Regions from separate parts of the Streptomyces sp. NPDC001108 genome, predicted to be linked through region 2. Evidence: riboswitches for the same ligand, from Rfam matches in the RefSeq annotation. Region 2 holds a riboswitch; the other holds the start of a gene.

Region 1 (7,610 bases), on a different contig from region 2:
CCCGACGCCAGGAAGGGCGACGGTGACATCGGGAAGGGAGCCGTCCGCACGCCCCGGCAACGGCTGTGAAGGGGTGCGTCGAGACGCCACCCGTACCGACCGATCCGCCCGGCAGCCGCTCCACCGGACGGACAGGGCGGGCCCCGACCGCACGGGAAGAACGAAAACGCTGGTCAGGGCCTACATGCTCAGCACTCGATGATGTTCACCGCGAGCCCGCCCCGGGCGGTCTCCTTGTACTTGACGCTCATGTCGGCGCCCGTCTCCTTCATGGTCTTGATGACCTTGTCGAGGGAGACCTTGTGGCTGCCGTCGCCGCGCAGCGCCATCTTCGCCGCCGTGACGGCCTTGACCGCGGCCATGCCGTTGCGCTCGATGCACGGGATCTGGACGAGCCCGCCGACCGGGTCGCAGGTCAGGCCGAGGTTGTGCTCCATGCCGATCTCGGCCGCGTTCTCCACCTGCTCGGCGCTGCCGCCGAGCACTTCCGCGAGGGCGCCCGCCGCCATGGAGCAGGCGGAGCCGACCTCGCCCTGGCAGCCGACCTCGGCGCCCGAGATGGAGGCGTTCTCCTTGAAGAGCATGCCGATGGCCCCGGCCGCCAGGAGGAAGCGGACGACGCCGTCCTCCTTCTCCGCCGCGGTGGCGCCACCGGCCGCGAAGTTCATGTAGTAGTGCAGCACCGCCGGGATGATGCCCGCGGCGCCGTTGGTGGGCGCGGTGACGACCCGGCCGCCCGCCGCGTTCTCCTCGTTGACCGCCATCGCGTAGAGGGTGATCCACTCCATGGCGTGGGTCTGCGGGTCGCCCTCGGCGCGCAGCTGGCGGGCGGTGGTCGCGGCGCGGCGGCGGACCTTCAGGCCGCCGGGGAGGATGCCCTCGCGGGACATGCCGCGCGAGACGCAGGCCTGCATGACGTGCCAGATGTCCAGCAGCCCGGAGCGGATCTCGTCCTCGGTGCGCCAGGCCTTCTCGTTCTCCAGCATCAGCGAGGAGATGGACAGGCCGGTCTCCTTCGAGAGCCGCAGCAGCTCGTCGCCGGTCCGGAAGGGGTGCGTGAGCACGGTGTCGTCGAGGACGATCCGGTCCTCGCCCACCGCGTCCTCGTCGACGACGAAGCCGCCGCCGACCGAGTAGTAGGTCTTCTCCAGGAGCAGGGCGCCGTCGTGGTCGAAGGCGTGGATGCTCATGCCGTTGGCGTGGTACGGGAGGGCCTTGCGGCGGTGCAGGACCAGCTGCTCGTCCGCGTCGAAGTCGATCTCGTGCATGCCCAGCAGGTTGATCCGGCCGGTGGAGCGGATGTGTTCCACCCGCGCGTCCGCCGACTCGACGTCCACCGTGCGCGGCGACTCGCCCTCCAGGCCGAGCAGGACCGCCTTCGGGGTGCCGTGGCCGTGGCCGGTCGCGCCGAGCGAACCGTACAGCTCGGCGCGTATCGAAGCGGTGTGGGCGATCAGGCCCTCGTTCTTCAGCCGGCGAGCGAACATACGGGCGGCGCGCATCGGGCCGACCGTATGGGAGCTGGACGGGCCGATGCCGATCGAGAACAGGTCGAAGACCGAGATGGCCACGGGGACTCCTCAGGGGGCTGGTAGACGTCGTTGTCTGCCGGGTGGTGCCGGGTGGTGCCGGGGTGGGACAAGGGTGGGGGCACCGCGCCCACGAGAGTGCGCGCGGTGCCCCGCCCGGTGGTGCGAGCCGCTTCCCGGATCAGCCGAGACCGGGGTACAGCGGGAACTTCTCGGCCAGCGCGACCACGCGGGCCTTCAGCGCGTCCGCGTCGTACGACGGCTTCAGCGCGGCGGCGATGATCTCCGCGACCTCGGTGAAGTCCTCGCTCTGGAAACCGCGGGTGGCCAGGGCCGGCGTACCGATCCGCAGACCCGAGGTGACCATCGGCGGGCGCGGGTCGTTCGGGATCGCGTTCCGGTTGACCGTGATGCCGATCTCGTGGAGCCGGTCCTCGGCCTGCTGGCCGTCCAGCTCGGAGTTGCGCAGGTCGACCAGGACCAGGTGCACGTCCGTGCCGCCGGACAGCACGGAGACGCCGACCTCGGTGACGTCCGGCTGCACCAGACGCTCGGCGAGGATGCGGGCGCCGTCCAGGGTGCGCTGCTGGCGCTCCTTGAACTCCTCGGACGCGGCGACCTTGAAGGAGACCGCCTTGGCCGCGATCACGTGCTCCAGCGGACCGCCCTGCTGGCCCGGGAAGACCGCGGAGTTGATCTTCTTGGCGAGCTCCTGCGTCGACAGGATGACACCGCCGCGCGGACCGCCGAGGGTCTTGTGCGTGGTGGTCGTGACGACGTGGGCGTGCGGCACCGGGTTGGGGTGCAGGCCCGCGGCCACCAGGCCCGCGAAGTGGGCCATGTCGACCATCAGGTACGCGCCGACCTCGTCCGCGATCCGGCGGAAGGCGGCGAAGTCGAGCTGACGCGGGTACGCGGACCAGCCGGCGACGATCAGCTTCGGCTTGGACTCCTTGGCCAGCCGCTCGACCTCGGCCATGTCCACGACACCGGTCTCGTCGACGTGGTACGGCACCACGTTGTAGAGCTTGCCGGAGAAGTTGATCTTCATGCCGTGGGTCAGGTGACCGCCGTGGGCCAGGTTGAGACCCATGATCGTGTCGCCCGGCTTGAGCAGCGCGAACATCGCGGCGGCGTTGGCCTGCGCACCGGAGTGCGGCTGGACGTTCGCGGCCTCGGCGCCGAACAGCGCCTTGATCCGGTCGATGGCGATCTGCTCGACGACGTCGACGTGCTCGCAGCCACCGTAGTAGCGGCGGCCGGGGTAGCCCTCGGCGTACTTGTTGGTGAGGACGGAGCCCTGGGCCTCCATGACCGCGACCGGAGCGAAGTTCTCCGAGGCGATCATTTCGAGGGTGGACTGCTGGCGGTGGAGCTCGGCGTCGACGGCGGCGGCGACGTCCGGGTCCAGCTCGTGGAGGGAGGAGTTGAGAAGCGACATCAGGTGGTCCCTTGGGGTCTCTTTAGTTGCCGGAGAACTCGGTGTACTCGTCGGCGGAGAGCAGGTCCTCCGGCTCATCCGCGACGCGTACCTTGAACAGCCAGCCGCCCTCGAAGGGTGCGGTGTTCACCAGCGACGGGTCGTCCACGACGTCCTGGTTGAACGCGGTGACCTCACCGGTCACGGGCGAGTACAGGTCGCTGACGGACTTGGTCGACTCCAGCTCGCCGCAGGTCTCGCCCGCGGTCACCTCGGAGCCGACCTCGGGAAGCTGGGCGTAGACGACGTCGCCGAGGGCGTTCGCCGCGAACTCGGTGATGCCGATCGTGGCCACACCGTCCTCCACGGCCGACAGCCACTCGTGCTCCTTGCTGTACCGCAGCTGCTGGGGGTTGCTCATGGTCTGAATTCTCCTGTACGCGGGGGAGTGCTGATGAACGGTGGTCTTACGGTGTGAGACGCGATTACGTCACTTCTGTGAAGTCGCCGCGCCGTTTCCTCCGGCCCGGCAGCATCGTTCCTTCGGCGCGGCCGTGCCGGTTCGCGGGGCGCCGGTGGGGTTCCCGGTGCCCGGCGCGTCACTTCTGACGCTTGTAGAACGGCAGCGCCACGACCTCGTACGGCTCCTGGCTGCCCCGGATGTCCACGGCGACGCCCTCGGAGCCCGGCGCGGCGTGCGCGGCGTCGACGTAGGCCATGGCGATCGGCTTGCCCAGGGTGGGCGAGGGGGCGCCGGAGGTGACCTCGCCGACGACCTCGCCGCCGACGGTCACGGGGAAGCCGGCGCGCGGCACCCGGCGGCCCTCGGCGACCAGCCCGACCAGCTTGCGCGGCGGGGCGGTCTCGGCGCGCCCGGCGGCGGCCTCCAGGGCCTTGCGCCCGACGAAGTCGCCCTCCTTCTCGAACTTCACGACCCGGCCGAGACCGGCGTCGAACGGGGTCAGCCCGGTGGTCAGCTCGTGCCCGTACAGCGGCATGCCCGCCTCCAGGCGCAGCGTGTCGCGGCAGGACAGCCCGCACGGGACCAGGCCGCGCCCGGCGCCCGCCTCGGTGAGCGCCTTCCAGAGCTGCTCGGCGTCGGCGGGGGCGACGAACAGCTCGAAGCCGTCCTCACCGGTGTAGCCGGTACGGGCGATCAGCGCGGGGACCCCGGCGACCGTGCCCGGCAGCCCGGCGTAGTACTTCAGGCCGTCCAGGTCGGCGTCGGTCACCGAGGCCAGGATCGCGGGGGACTCCGGGCCCTGGACGGCGATCAGTGCGTACGCGTCGCGGTCGTCGCGGACCTCGGTGTCGAAGCCCTCGGCCCGCGCGGTCAGCGCGTCCAGCACGATCTGGGCGTTGCCCGCGTTGGCGACGACCATGTACTCGGTCTCACCGAGCCGGTAGACGATCAGGTCGTCCAGGATGCCGCCGTCCTCGGCGCAGATCATCGTGTAGCGGGCCCGGCCCACGGCGACGGTGCCGATGTTGCCGACCAGCGCGAAGTTCAGGAAGGCCGCCGCCCCGGCGCCGGTGACGGTGATCTCGCCCATGTGCGACAGGTCGAAGAGTCCGGCCCGGGTGCGCACCGCGTTGTGCTCGTCGCGCTCACTGGCGTACCGCAGCGGCATGTCCCAGCCCGCGAAGTCGGTCATGGTCGCGCCCAGCGAACGGTGCAGGGCATCGAGGGCGGTGAGGCGGGGTGCGGTGCTCATGAGTATGACTCCCGGAACATGACGACAAGGACGATCCCTCCCCATCTGTCATCGGAACCTGAGAGGTTCGCCGAGAGCCCCGGACGGGTTCGGCTTGCACCTTGGGTGGAGCCGCGAAGCGGCCCGCTTTTCAGATCTGCCTCATCCACGCGGTACGGGGCCTGAGAGATTCAAGGGAGGAACTTGCTCCTTCGGCGCCCGGCACGGACAGTGACCGGGACTCTCCCGCGCGGATTCAAGCGGCCTTTATGCAGTTGGCGGGGTCATCATCGCACGCATCGCGCGGGAATGGGCCCCCGGTCCCCCGATGGAAACCACCGGCACGGGCGGTTGTGCCGCATTACCTTTTCTTTACACTTCAGGGGCATGGGGCTGGGGTGGGCCGACCGATGGGGGAGGGCGATGACGTTGCAGCGGTACGCGACGACCGCGGGGGGCGCACGGGGTGCGCCGGCCGAGCGGCCGGGGGGCGCGGTCCGGGCGGTGCCCGCCGGGTCGGCGCCCGTCGTGCGGGACCTGCGCGCGCGGTCCGGGCGCGGCCCGCGCGCGCTGCGCTTCGCGGCGGGGGACGTGGTGGTGGTCTCCGGGCTGCCCGGCAGCGGGAAGTCGACGCTGATCCGGCGGGTGGTAACAACCGCCCACGCCGTCGATTCGCAGGACGTCCGGGACCGCTGGGCGGGGGTGATGCCCCGGTTATTGCCCTACGCCCTCTACCGCCCGCTGGTCCGCCTCGACCACTACTGGGGGCTGTGGCGGGTGCTGCGTTCCGGCGAGTCGGCCGTCGTCCACGACTGCGGGACCCAGTCGTGGGTACGGGGCTGGCTGGCCCGGGCCGCCCGGCGCCGGGGCCGCCTCCTGCACCTGGTCCTGCTCGACGTCGACCCGCGGACCGCCCGGGACGGGCAGCGCGAGCGCGGGCGCGGGGTGTCGGCGTACGCCTTCGCCCGGCACCGCAGGGCGGTGGGCCGGCTGATGGCGGCCACGGCGGACGGGGTGCTTCCGGCCGGCTGCGCCTCGGCGGTGCTCCTGGACCGGGAGGCGGCGGGGCGGATCGGGCGGATCGTCTTCACGGCCGACCGGCCGCGGGCGGGGGCCTGAGCCCCGGCCGGCCCGGGGCGGGGCCCGACCGTCGAACGGCCCGGGGAGCCGCGGCGCCGGCCACGGGGCCGCCCCGGGGCGGACGCTAACCTTCTGCGCGGAAGCGCGGAAGCGTGGGTGAGAAGGGGAAGCAGGGGAAGCAGTGGACATTCCGGCGCAGGCCCAGGCGCATCCGCAGAGCGGGTGGCCGGCCAACGAGCTCGAAGAGGTGCTGATGGCCTCGCTGGGCAACCCGGAGGCGGGCGGCCGCCTCGTCGAGGTGCTCGGCCGCAGCCAGGTCTGGGTGCCGTTGCCCAACGGCGGCGGACCGGACTCCCCGTCCCTCGACCTGCCGACGATGGAGCTCGACGGCGCCGCGTACGTCCCCGTCTTCAGCTCCGAGCAGCAGTTCCTCGCCTGTGTCGGCAGCCACCTCTCCTTCACGGTCGCGCCCGCCCGCGACTTCGCCCGGGGGCTGCCGCCGCAGCTCGGCATCGTGGTGAACCCGGGCGGCGCGGTCGGTATGCCGCTGCCGCCGCCCGCCGTCGCCGAGCTCTGCCGGATCGGCCGCACCCCGCTGGACGGCCCCGCCAGCGGCGGCCGGGTCCGGCTGTTCGAGCCGGACTGGCAGGAGGAGCCCGTCGACTTCCTCGCCGCGGCGGCCGGGGAGTTCGAGGAGAGCGGCGTCGTCCTCACCGCCCGGCGGGCCCTGGCCAGCATCGAGGGCGGCGACCCCGTTCTCTTCGTCGGAGTGGAGTTCTCCACCTGGGAGGGGGCCGGGCGGAACGCCCCGATGGACGCCCTCGGCCGCGCCCTGGGCCGGGTCGAGGTGCCCTGGCCGGTCAACCTGGTGCTGCTCGACGTCGCCCAGGACCCGGTCGGCGACTGGATGCGGGAGAAGATCCGACCGTTCTACCAGCGCGCCGGCCAGTAGGGCGTGTTTCGGAAGTCCCGTCCGCCCCGGGGCTCCCGGCCCCATGGCTCGCCGCGCTGCCGGGATCGCACGCACCGGACACCCCCGGGCCTGCCCTTCGGGCGGACGGCGCTCGCTTTCGAAACACGCCCCCGTACCTTTCCGGCCGCGCCGGACCCGGACACCGGCGCGCCCCATGGCGTCAAGTCGGTGTCATGACCGGCGCATAAGCTGGTTTCATGGCGGGTGCCTCGGCACCGGCCGCGCCCGTGTGCCCGGGAGCGGCCGGGCGGCACAGTGGATCGAAGAGGGGCGGGACCAGGTGAGTGCGTCAGGCACCGCGGCGGCCGGGCAGGTCGAGCACATGCTGGGCCAAGTGACGCCCGGACGCTACGACGCGTACGAGGCGCTGCTCCAGGCCCTCGCCCACGGCCGGATCTGGATGCTCCTGTGGCAGGGCCAGGCCGGCTCGCCCGACGCCCAGTACGGGAACATGGAGGTGGACGGCCTCGGCTACGCACCCTGCGTGACCTCCGCGCAGGAGCTCTCCGCCAGCGGCTGGAACCGCGCCCACGAGCTGGTCGACGGCGTGGACATCGCCCGCTCCCTCTTCCCCGACCGCTGGGGCATCTGGCTCAACCCGCACGCCCCCGGCGGCGGCGTCGGCATCCCCTGGCTGGACCTGCGCCGGATCGCCACCGGCCTCGACCGGATGCCCGCCGGCCCGCTCCGGCTCACCGAGCCCGCCATCGAGATCCCGCAGTTCTACGCCCTGCTCACGCAGACCGCCCACCGCACCCCCGCGGTCCGCTCGCTGCGCCGCGCCTGGGTGCAGCCCGCCCTCGGCGCCCCGTACCTCACCATCGGGCTCGACCTCTACGACACCTCCCCGTCCTCGGTGGACGCGGCGCGCACGATGATGCAGCAGTCGGTCTCCGCCGTCCCGGACGGGCTGC
Region 2 (7,610 bases):
CCCGCGTTCGGCTGGATCGAGACCGCGTCGTACCCGGTGACCTCGGCGAGGCGTTCCTCCAGCTCACGGATGAGGGTGAGGAAGCCCTCGGCCTGCTCGGCCGGGGCGAAGGGGTGCAGCGCGCCGAACTCGGGCCAGGTGATCGGCTCCATCTCGGTGGTCGCGTTCAGCTTCATGGTGCAGGAGCCGAGCGGGATCATGCCGCGGTCCAGCGCGTAGTCCCGGTCGGAGAGCCGGCGCAGGTAGCGCAGCATCGCGGTCTCGGAGCGGTGCTGGTGGAAGACCGGGTGGGTGAGGACCGCGTCGGTACGCAGCAGCCCCTCGGGCAGCGCGTCGGCGACGGTGGCGTCCAGCTCCTCGATGTCGCCCTCGGCGCCGAAGGCGGCCCAGACGGCGGCGATCTGCGTCCGCGTGGTGGTCTCGTCGCAGGCGACGGAGACCAGGTCCGCGTCGACCGGGCGCAGGTTGACCCCGCGCACACGGGCCTCGGCGACGACCTCGGCCGCCTTGCCCGGGACACGGACGGTGAGCGTGTCGAAGTGGGCGCCGGTCACGACGTCGACACCGGCGGCACGCAGCCCCGCGGCCAGGATCGCGGCGTAGCGGTGGATGCGCCGGGCGATTGTCCTCAGCCCGTCCGGACCGTGGTAGACGGCGTACATCCCGGCCATGACGGCGAGCAGCACCTGCGCGGTGCAGATGTTACTGGTGGCCTTCTCACGGCGGATGTGCTGCTCACGGGTCTGCAGGGCCAGCCGGTACGCCTTGTTGCCGTCGGCGTCGACGGAGACGCCGACGAGGCGGCCCGGGAGGCTGCGGGCGAACTTCTCGCGCACGGCCATGTAGCCGGCGTGCGGGCCGCCGAAGCCCATCGGGACGCCGAAGCGCTGGGTGGTGCCGATGGCGATGTCCGCGCCCAGCTCGCCGGGGGAGGTGAGCAGGGTCAGGGCCAGCAGGTCGGCGGCGACAGTGACGATCGCGCCCAGCTCGTGGGCCTGCTCGACGAGGGGGCCGAGGTTCCGCACCTCGCCGGAGGCGCCGGGGTACTGCACCAGGACGCCGAAGACACCGCGCTCGGCGATCTCGGCCGGGATGCCCCCGGACAGGTCGGCGACGACGACCTCGACACCGGTCGGCTCGGCGCGGGTCTCGATGACGGCGACGGTCTGCGGCAGGGCGTCGGCGTCGACCAAGAAGACGCCGTTCTTCACCTTGCCGACGCGCCGGGAGAGCGCCATGGCCTCGGCGGCGGCGGTGCCCTCGTCCAGCAGGGAGGCACCGGAGGTGGGCAGCCCGGTCAGGTCGGCGACCATCGTCTGGAAGTTGAGCAGGGCCTCCAGGCGGCCCTGGGAGATCTCCGGCTGGTACGGCGTGTAGGCCGTGTACCAGGCGGGGTTCTCCATGACGTTGCGCAGGATCACCGGCGGGGTGAAGGTGCCGTAGTAGCCGAGCCCGATCATCGGGGCCAGCACCTGGTTGCGGTCCGCGAGGTCGCGCAGCTCGGCGAGGACCTCGGCCTCGGTGCGCGCGGCCGGCAGCCCGAGGGCCTCCGTGCTCCTGATGACATCGGGCACCGCGGCCGCGGTGAGTTCGTCCAGCGAGCCGTAACCGACCTGGGCGAGCATCTTCGACTGCGCCTCGGCATCGGGTCCGATGTGGCGCTGCTCGAACGGAATACCCTGCTCCAGCTGGGAGAGCGGAGTGCGACGGGGGGTCATGGTGGAGGCCTCCTGGTCTGTCACGACCTGCGAGGGGCACCCCGGCGCGGGTGCCCGAACGGCCTCCCCCTCTGTCATCTCGACCTGAGAGCTTCACCGGCGCGCTTTGCGGCGCACCGGCTTTCACCGTCGGTGAGGTCGGGATTCGTACCGGCACCCGGCCGTACGAAGCCTGTCCTGCTTTCCAGAGTGACCTCGTCCGTGCGGTACGGGGGCCTGAGAGATTCCGGGGAGGATTTGCTCCTTCGGCGCCCTCCGGATCAGCTCCGAAGGACTCTCCCGCACGGGGTCAGCGGCCATGACCAGCCTACCAGCGGGGTTCGTGGCCGATTCCTCAAGTGGCCGACCACCCGGATCTGGCCTTTTGTAGTGCTTGTGGAGTAGTTGCGACCAATGGGAGGGACCGTGCAGACCGACATCGATCCGCGGAGCCTGATCGGCCGCAAGGCGTTCGACCGCAAGGGCGTCAAGATCGGGACCGTGGACGAGGTGTACCTCGACGACGCGACCGGGGTCCCGGAATGGGCGGCCGTACGCACCGGTCTCTTCAGCCGGGACGCGTTCGTACCACTGGAGCCCAGTGAATTCGTGGCGGACACGCTCCGGGTCCCGTTCGACCGGGCACTGATCAAGGACGCGCCCGACTTCGGCGTGGGCCGTCACCTCTCCCCCGAGCAGGAGCTCCAGCTCTACCGCCACTACGGGCTCGACTCCCCGCCCGGCGACGTCCCCCCGGACCGGGACTTCGGCAGGCTGGCCGGCCAGGACGAGTAGTCCGGCGGATTCCTCACCAGCGGCAGTGGCTCGGCCGGTCCGAGCTCCGGATCGTCCGTGCGGAACGTACGCACCCGGCCGGGCGGTGACTCGGGCTCCTCGAACCGCACCGTCACCCGGCCGACACCGCTGCCCTGCACCCAGCCGTGGCCGTACTCGGTGTGCTCCACGTCGTGTCCGGCGGACCAGCGCCGGGCCGCGCGCTCCTCGACCGTCTCCGGGGCCTTCGCCCCGGGCTCGCCCCTTTCCCCGGCCCCGTCCTCCTCCGCCGCCGGTGGCTCCTCCAGCGGCCCTCCCGCCACCGCCCGCTCCCCTGCCGCCGCCTGGGCGAAGAGATCCTCCTGCGTGTAGTCGGCGAGCCCCGTGACGCCCACGCCGAGGAGCCGGACGCCTCCGGTGGTGTCCACGGCCTCCAGGAGCCGCGCGGCGGCCTCACGGACCACCGTGGGATCGTCCGTGGGCCCGCGGAGCGTCTCGGACCGTGTGAGCGTCGAGAAGTCGTAGCGGCGCACCTTCAGCACCACCGTCCGTCCGGATCTGCCCGCGCCCCGCAGCCGCCGTACGCACCGGTCGGCCAGGCGCTCGACCTCCGACCGGATCCGGACACGGTCGTGGAGATCGGCGTCGAAGGTGTCCTCCACCGACACCGATTTCGCGTCCCGCTCCGCGACCACCGGCCGGTCGTCGTGCCCGAGCGCCATCCGGTGGAGCGCGCCGCCGTGCGCCTTGCCGAGCAGCCGTACGAGCTCGTCCTCACCGGCCTCGGCGAGGTCGTCGACGGTGGTCATCCCGGCGCGGCGCAGATGGTCCGCCGTCGCGGGCCCGACCCCGGGAAGGATCCGCACCGGCTTGGGGGCGAGCAGCGCCCGCTCCGTGCCCGGCGCTATCAGCCGCAGCCCGTCCGGTTTGGCCTCCTCGGAGGCGATCTTGGCCAGCATCTTGGATCCGGCGAGCCCGACCGAGCCGGTGAGCCCGGTGACCGCCCTGATGGCCTCACGCAGCCGCGCGCCGATCTCCAGGGCCGACGCCGTGTCGTCGGCCGTGCCCCCGGCCTCCAGGTCCACGAACGCCTCGTCCAGACTGAGCGGCTCCACCAGCGGGGAGAGCCGGGCGAGCAACTCCATCACCTGCTCGCTCACCGTCCGGTACAGCTGGAAGCGGGGCACCAGGTAGGCCGCGTTGGGCGCGAGCCGCCGGGCCTGGGCCATCGGCATGGCGGAGTGCACCCCGAAGCGCCGCGCCTCGTAGGAGGCGGTGGCGACGACCCCGCGCGGCCCCAGCCCGCCCACGACGACCGGTTTGCCGCGCAGGCTCGGCTTGGACGCCTGCTCCGCCGAGGCGTAGAAGGCGTCCATGTCGAGATGGAGGATGGTGGGCGCGGCTCTCACACCCACCGATGCTGCCCTACGGCACTGACAATCGCCGTGACCCGTGCGTCCGCCGGGTCAGCCGGCCCGGTTGCGCCGCCGCGCCAGCTCGTCGGTGGGGTTGTTCCGGACGAGGGTCTCGCCGGTGTCCACCCGCTCGCCGTGCAGCTGCGAGAGCGCGGCGTCGACGTCCTGCCACACCACGCCCACGGCGATGCCGAAGATCCCCTGGCCGCCCTGGAGCAGACTGACGACCTCGTCGGGCGAGGAGCACTCGTACACCGTCGCCCCGTCGCTCATCAGCGTCATCCGCTCAAGATCCTGGAAGCCGCGGGCCCGCAGGTGCTGCACCGTGGTGCGGATGTTCTGGAGCGCCACGCCGGTGTCCAGGAAGCGCTTCACGATCTTCAGCAGGACGACGTCCCGGAAGCTGTAGAGCCGCTGCGTGCCGGAACCGTACGCGGGGCGCACGCTGGGCTCCACCAGCCCCGTACGCGCCCAGTAGTCGAGCTGCCGGTAGGTGATCCCGGCCGCCGCGCAGGCGGTCGGCCCCCGGTAGCCGATGTCGTCGGCCGATGCCACTGCGCCCCCCGCCACCGCCGGTTGAACCGGTTGCACGACGGTGCGGTCGGCTGTACTTCCCTGCTGCGAATACGACCCGCCCGCTGCCGTACCGTCGCCGCTGCTTCTCACGCCGACCTCCGTCCTTGACCTGCCTTATCGAAGGTAGGCAGTCACTCGGGGTGCGTCAACGATCGCCACACTCGGCACGCCGAGTGATAATCACCCCGAGGGTGGTTTCCTCTGCCCCGCGAGCGGGAAAGGCTGGCCGGATGTACTGACGGCGGCCCGAGGACGGTCACTGGCTGTTGGTACCGAAGTCCTCCGGGGAGATCTGGTCGAGGAACTCGCGGAACTTCTCCACCTCGTCCTCCTGCTCGTCCGGGATCGCGATGCCCGCGTCGTCGAGCACCCCGTCGCTGCCGTAGATCTTCGTTCCGGTGCGCAGGGCGAGCGCTATGGCGTCGGACGGCCGTGCGCTCACCTCCACCCCACTGGCGAAGACCAGCTCCGCGTAGAAGACCCCTTCCCGGAGGTCCGTGATGCGGACCTCGGTGAGCTCCTGGCCCACGGCCTCGAGCACGTTCTTGAAGAGATCATGGGTCAGCGGCCTGGCAGGAGCCATGCCCTGCTGAGCGAAGGCGATCGCGGTCGCCTCCCCGGGACCGATCCAAATGGGGAGGAACCGGTCGCCTCCCACTTCACGCAGGAGCACGATCGGTTGGTTCGAGGGCATTTCCACCCGGACACCCACAACGTCGAGCTCGTTCACACAGCAACCCTAGGACGTGCCCGGCAGGTTTGGGTAGTCGGGCGCCCGCGCGACTCAGTGGAGCCGGATGTGCAGGGCACTCTGGACGAAGGCCGAGTGAAGCCGCACGGACAGCTCCGCGAGCTCTTTCGCCGTGGCCTCCGCATGGGCTCTGGTCTGCGGATTCCGGTGTCTGCGCAGGGGTGCGACCACCTGCTCGATGAGCCCGACCTCACGGTCCGCGGCCGCCCGCATGGCACGCAGGTGACGCGGTTCGAGACCGAACCTGCCCAGATCCGCCACAAGCTTGGCGACGGTGACCGCCTCGGCGTCGTAGCCGCCCTCGGCCGTCGGGGTGACCAGACCGTACGACTCCCACTCGTCGAGCTCGCTCTCGGTGACCTCGGCGGCGGCCAGCAGCTCCGCACGGCCGATCCTGGCCGCGGTGGGCCGTCCGGGCTCCGGGAGGGTCCCGTCGCCGGGATCCCGGGGGCCGCCCCCGGACGGCAGGGCGGACTGCTCACCGCGGGCGACGGCATCCAGATGCTCCCGGATGACCTTCAGCGGCAGGTAGTGGTCCCGCTGCATGCGCAGCACCTGCGCCAGCCGCTCCACATCGGCACCGCGGAACTTGCGGTAGCCGGAAGGGGTCCGCTGCGGCTCGACGAGCCCTTCGGCCTCCAGGAAGCGAATCTTGGAGATCGTGACCTCGGGAAACTCCTCCCGCAGCCGCAGCAGCACCGTCCCGATGCTCATGGGGCGGTCGTCGCCGGTGGCGGTGCCGGCCCCGGCACCGCCCGTCGGTGTTCTCAGCATGGACCTTCCTGGGGTTCCCCCCGACGACGTCAGGGAGCGGGTCAGATACCGCGCTGGCTCGCGTAGAAGACCAGCCGGTACTTGCCGATCTGCACTTCGTCACCGCTGGACAGGGCGACGGAGTCGACCGGCTCACGGTTGACGTACGTACCGTTCAGACTGCCCACGTCCGCGACCGTGAAGCTGCCGTCGGCACCCCTGCGGAACTCCACGTGGCGACGCGACACCGTCACGTCGTCGAGGAAGATGTCGCTCTGCGGGTGACGGCCGGCCGTGGTCAGCTCGCCGTCCAGCAGGAAGCGACTGCCCGAGTTCGGACCTCGGCGCACCACCAGGAGCGCCGAGCCGAGCGGCAGCGCCTCGACGGCGGCCTGCGCCTCGGGCGAGAGGGACGGAAGCGCGGTCTGGCCGGTGGTCTCCGGGTCGTACGCCTCCAGACCGGAGATGGAGATGGTCGAGGTCGTCTCGGAGGCACGCTCCGGAATCCCGCCCCGCAGCGGCGTACCGCAGTTGGAGCAGAACCGGCCGGCCTCGGTGTTGCGATGGCCGCACCTCGGACAGACCGGCATGGGCGAACCCTCCTGGCTGGAGGCGAACCCTCCACCCGAACTCGAGGCCGACGATTCCCCGAAACCTATGCGGGCGGCACCGGCAGGGTCAACAGACGACGCGCCGGTTGCGCCCGAATTGTCGCTCCCCGTGCCCGCCACCTGATCACGGAAGAGCGGGCGTTCCGAACCCTGCTCCTCCGCCTGGCCATGGCGCGGTGCGCGATGGCGGGCGGCCTCGTCGCGAGCGCTCTTGCCGAACAACTTCCCAAACAACTTCACGGGCGATTCCCCTTGACCGAAATAGACCCGCCCGTGGGGCAGGACGAACCCTGAATGAACACACCTGCCGACCCGGACATCTTCACAACGTCCGTATCCACCCGACAGTTTCCACCACGCACCACCAATACGGTGCGGCGACCCCCCGCAACCTCGCGCCCGTGTCCTTCGACCCCTCCGCGCCGCGATGTCACGGTGACGACGACCGAGCGTAGTCAGGCTGCTCCGCCCGTCGCAAGGCATCCACGACGATGTCGTCGGCCCGGGCCACCCGCACGGTGGCCTGCTCCTTCTCCAGGGTCTGCACCACACCGCCCGGGATGTTGAGCGCCGGCTCCAGGTCCTGGGGCTTGCCGATCACCTTGAAGACGTACGGCTCGGTGATCTTACGGCCGTCGACGGCGACGTGGCCGCCCTCACCGGAGAAGTAGGTGTTGGCGACCACCCGCACCCCGTTGACCTCGATCGCCTCGGCGCCCGCGGCACGCAGCTCCTGGAGCGCGTCCAGCAGCATGTCCGCCTTCACCCCGTCCCCGGGGTCATGGACGGTGAGGGTGATCCCGGGCCCGTGGGCCGCCACGGTGCCCGCGAGGACACCGAGTTGCCGTTCCTTCTCGACCGTCTGCTTGCGCGCCTCCTCGGCCTGGTCGGAGCTGTTCTCCAGCTCCGTTCGCTGGGCGGCCAGCCGCTGCTTCTCGTCCTCCAGCCGCTGCGTCCGGTCGTCCAGCTCGTCGAGGATCCGGACCAGGTCCTCCTGCCGGGCACCGCGCAGTGCGCTGTTGTCGCTGGTGGA

The links. A riboswitch is a leader RNA that binds a small molecule or an ion and turns the genes downstream of it on or off. The one in region 2 is predicted to bind glycine.
Region 1: linked by a shared signal. The riboswitch ahead of gcvT (glycine cleavage system aminomethyltransferase GcvT) and the one ahead of gcvP (aminomethyl-transferring glycine dehydrogenase) in region 2 are both predicted to bind glycine.

Annotation. Positions count from the first base shown of each region.
Region 1 covers NZ_JBSFKL010000035.1:3,736-11,345, reverse strand. Annotated here, with positions in the region: gene ACWC97_RS33735 (L-serine ammonia-lyase) at 189-1,571, opposite strand; gene glyA (serine hydroxymethyltransferase) at 1,711-2,970, opposite strand; gene gcvH (glycine cleavage system protein GcvH) at 2,993-3,370, opposite strand; gene gcvT (glycine cleavage system aminomethyltransferase GcvT) at 3,549-4,664, opposite strand; glycine riboswitch at 4,805-4,902, opposite strand; gene ACWC97_RS33715 (AAA family ATPase) at 5,067-5,762, shown strand; gene ACWC97_RS33710 (enhanced serine sensitivity protein SseB) at 5,905-6,675, shown strand; gene ACWC97_RS33705 (enhanced serine sensitivity protein SseB C-terminal domain-containing protein) at 6,977-7,610, shown strand, end outside.
Region 2 covers NZ_JBSFKL010000029.1:4,954-12,563, reverse strand. Annotated here, with positions in the region: gene gcvP (aminomethyl-transferring glycine dehydrogenase) at 1-1,718, opposite strand, end outside; glycine riboswitch at 1,780-1,912, opposite strand; glycine riboswitch at 1,913-2,010, opposite strand; gene ACWC97_RS32995 (PRC-barrel domain-containing protein) at 2,112-2,492, shown strand; gene ACWC97_RS32990 (DNA polymerase IV) at 2,417-3,880, opposite strand; gene ACWC97_RS32985 (MerR family transcriptional regulator) at 3,938-4,477, opposite strand; gene ACWC97_RS32980 (bifunctional nuclease family protein) at 4,719-5,192, opposite strand; gene ftsR (transcriptional regulator FtsR) at 5,247-5,987, opposite strand; gene ACWC97_RS32970 (FHA domain-containing protein) at 6,029-6,817, opposite strand; gene ACWC97_RS32965 (DUF881 domain-containing protein) at 7,008-7,610, opposite strand, start outside.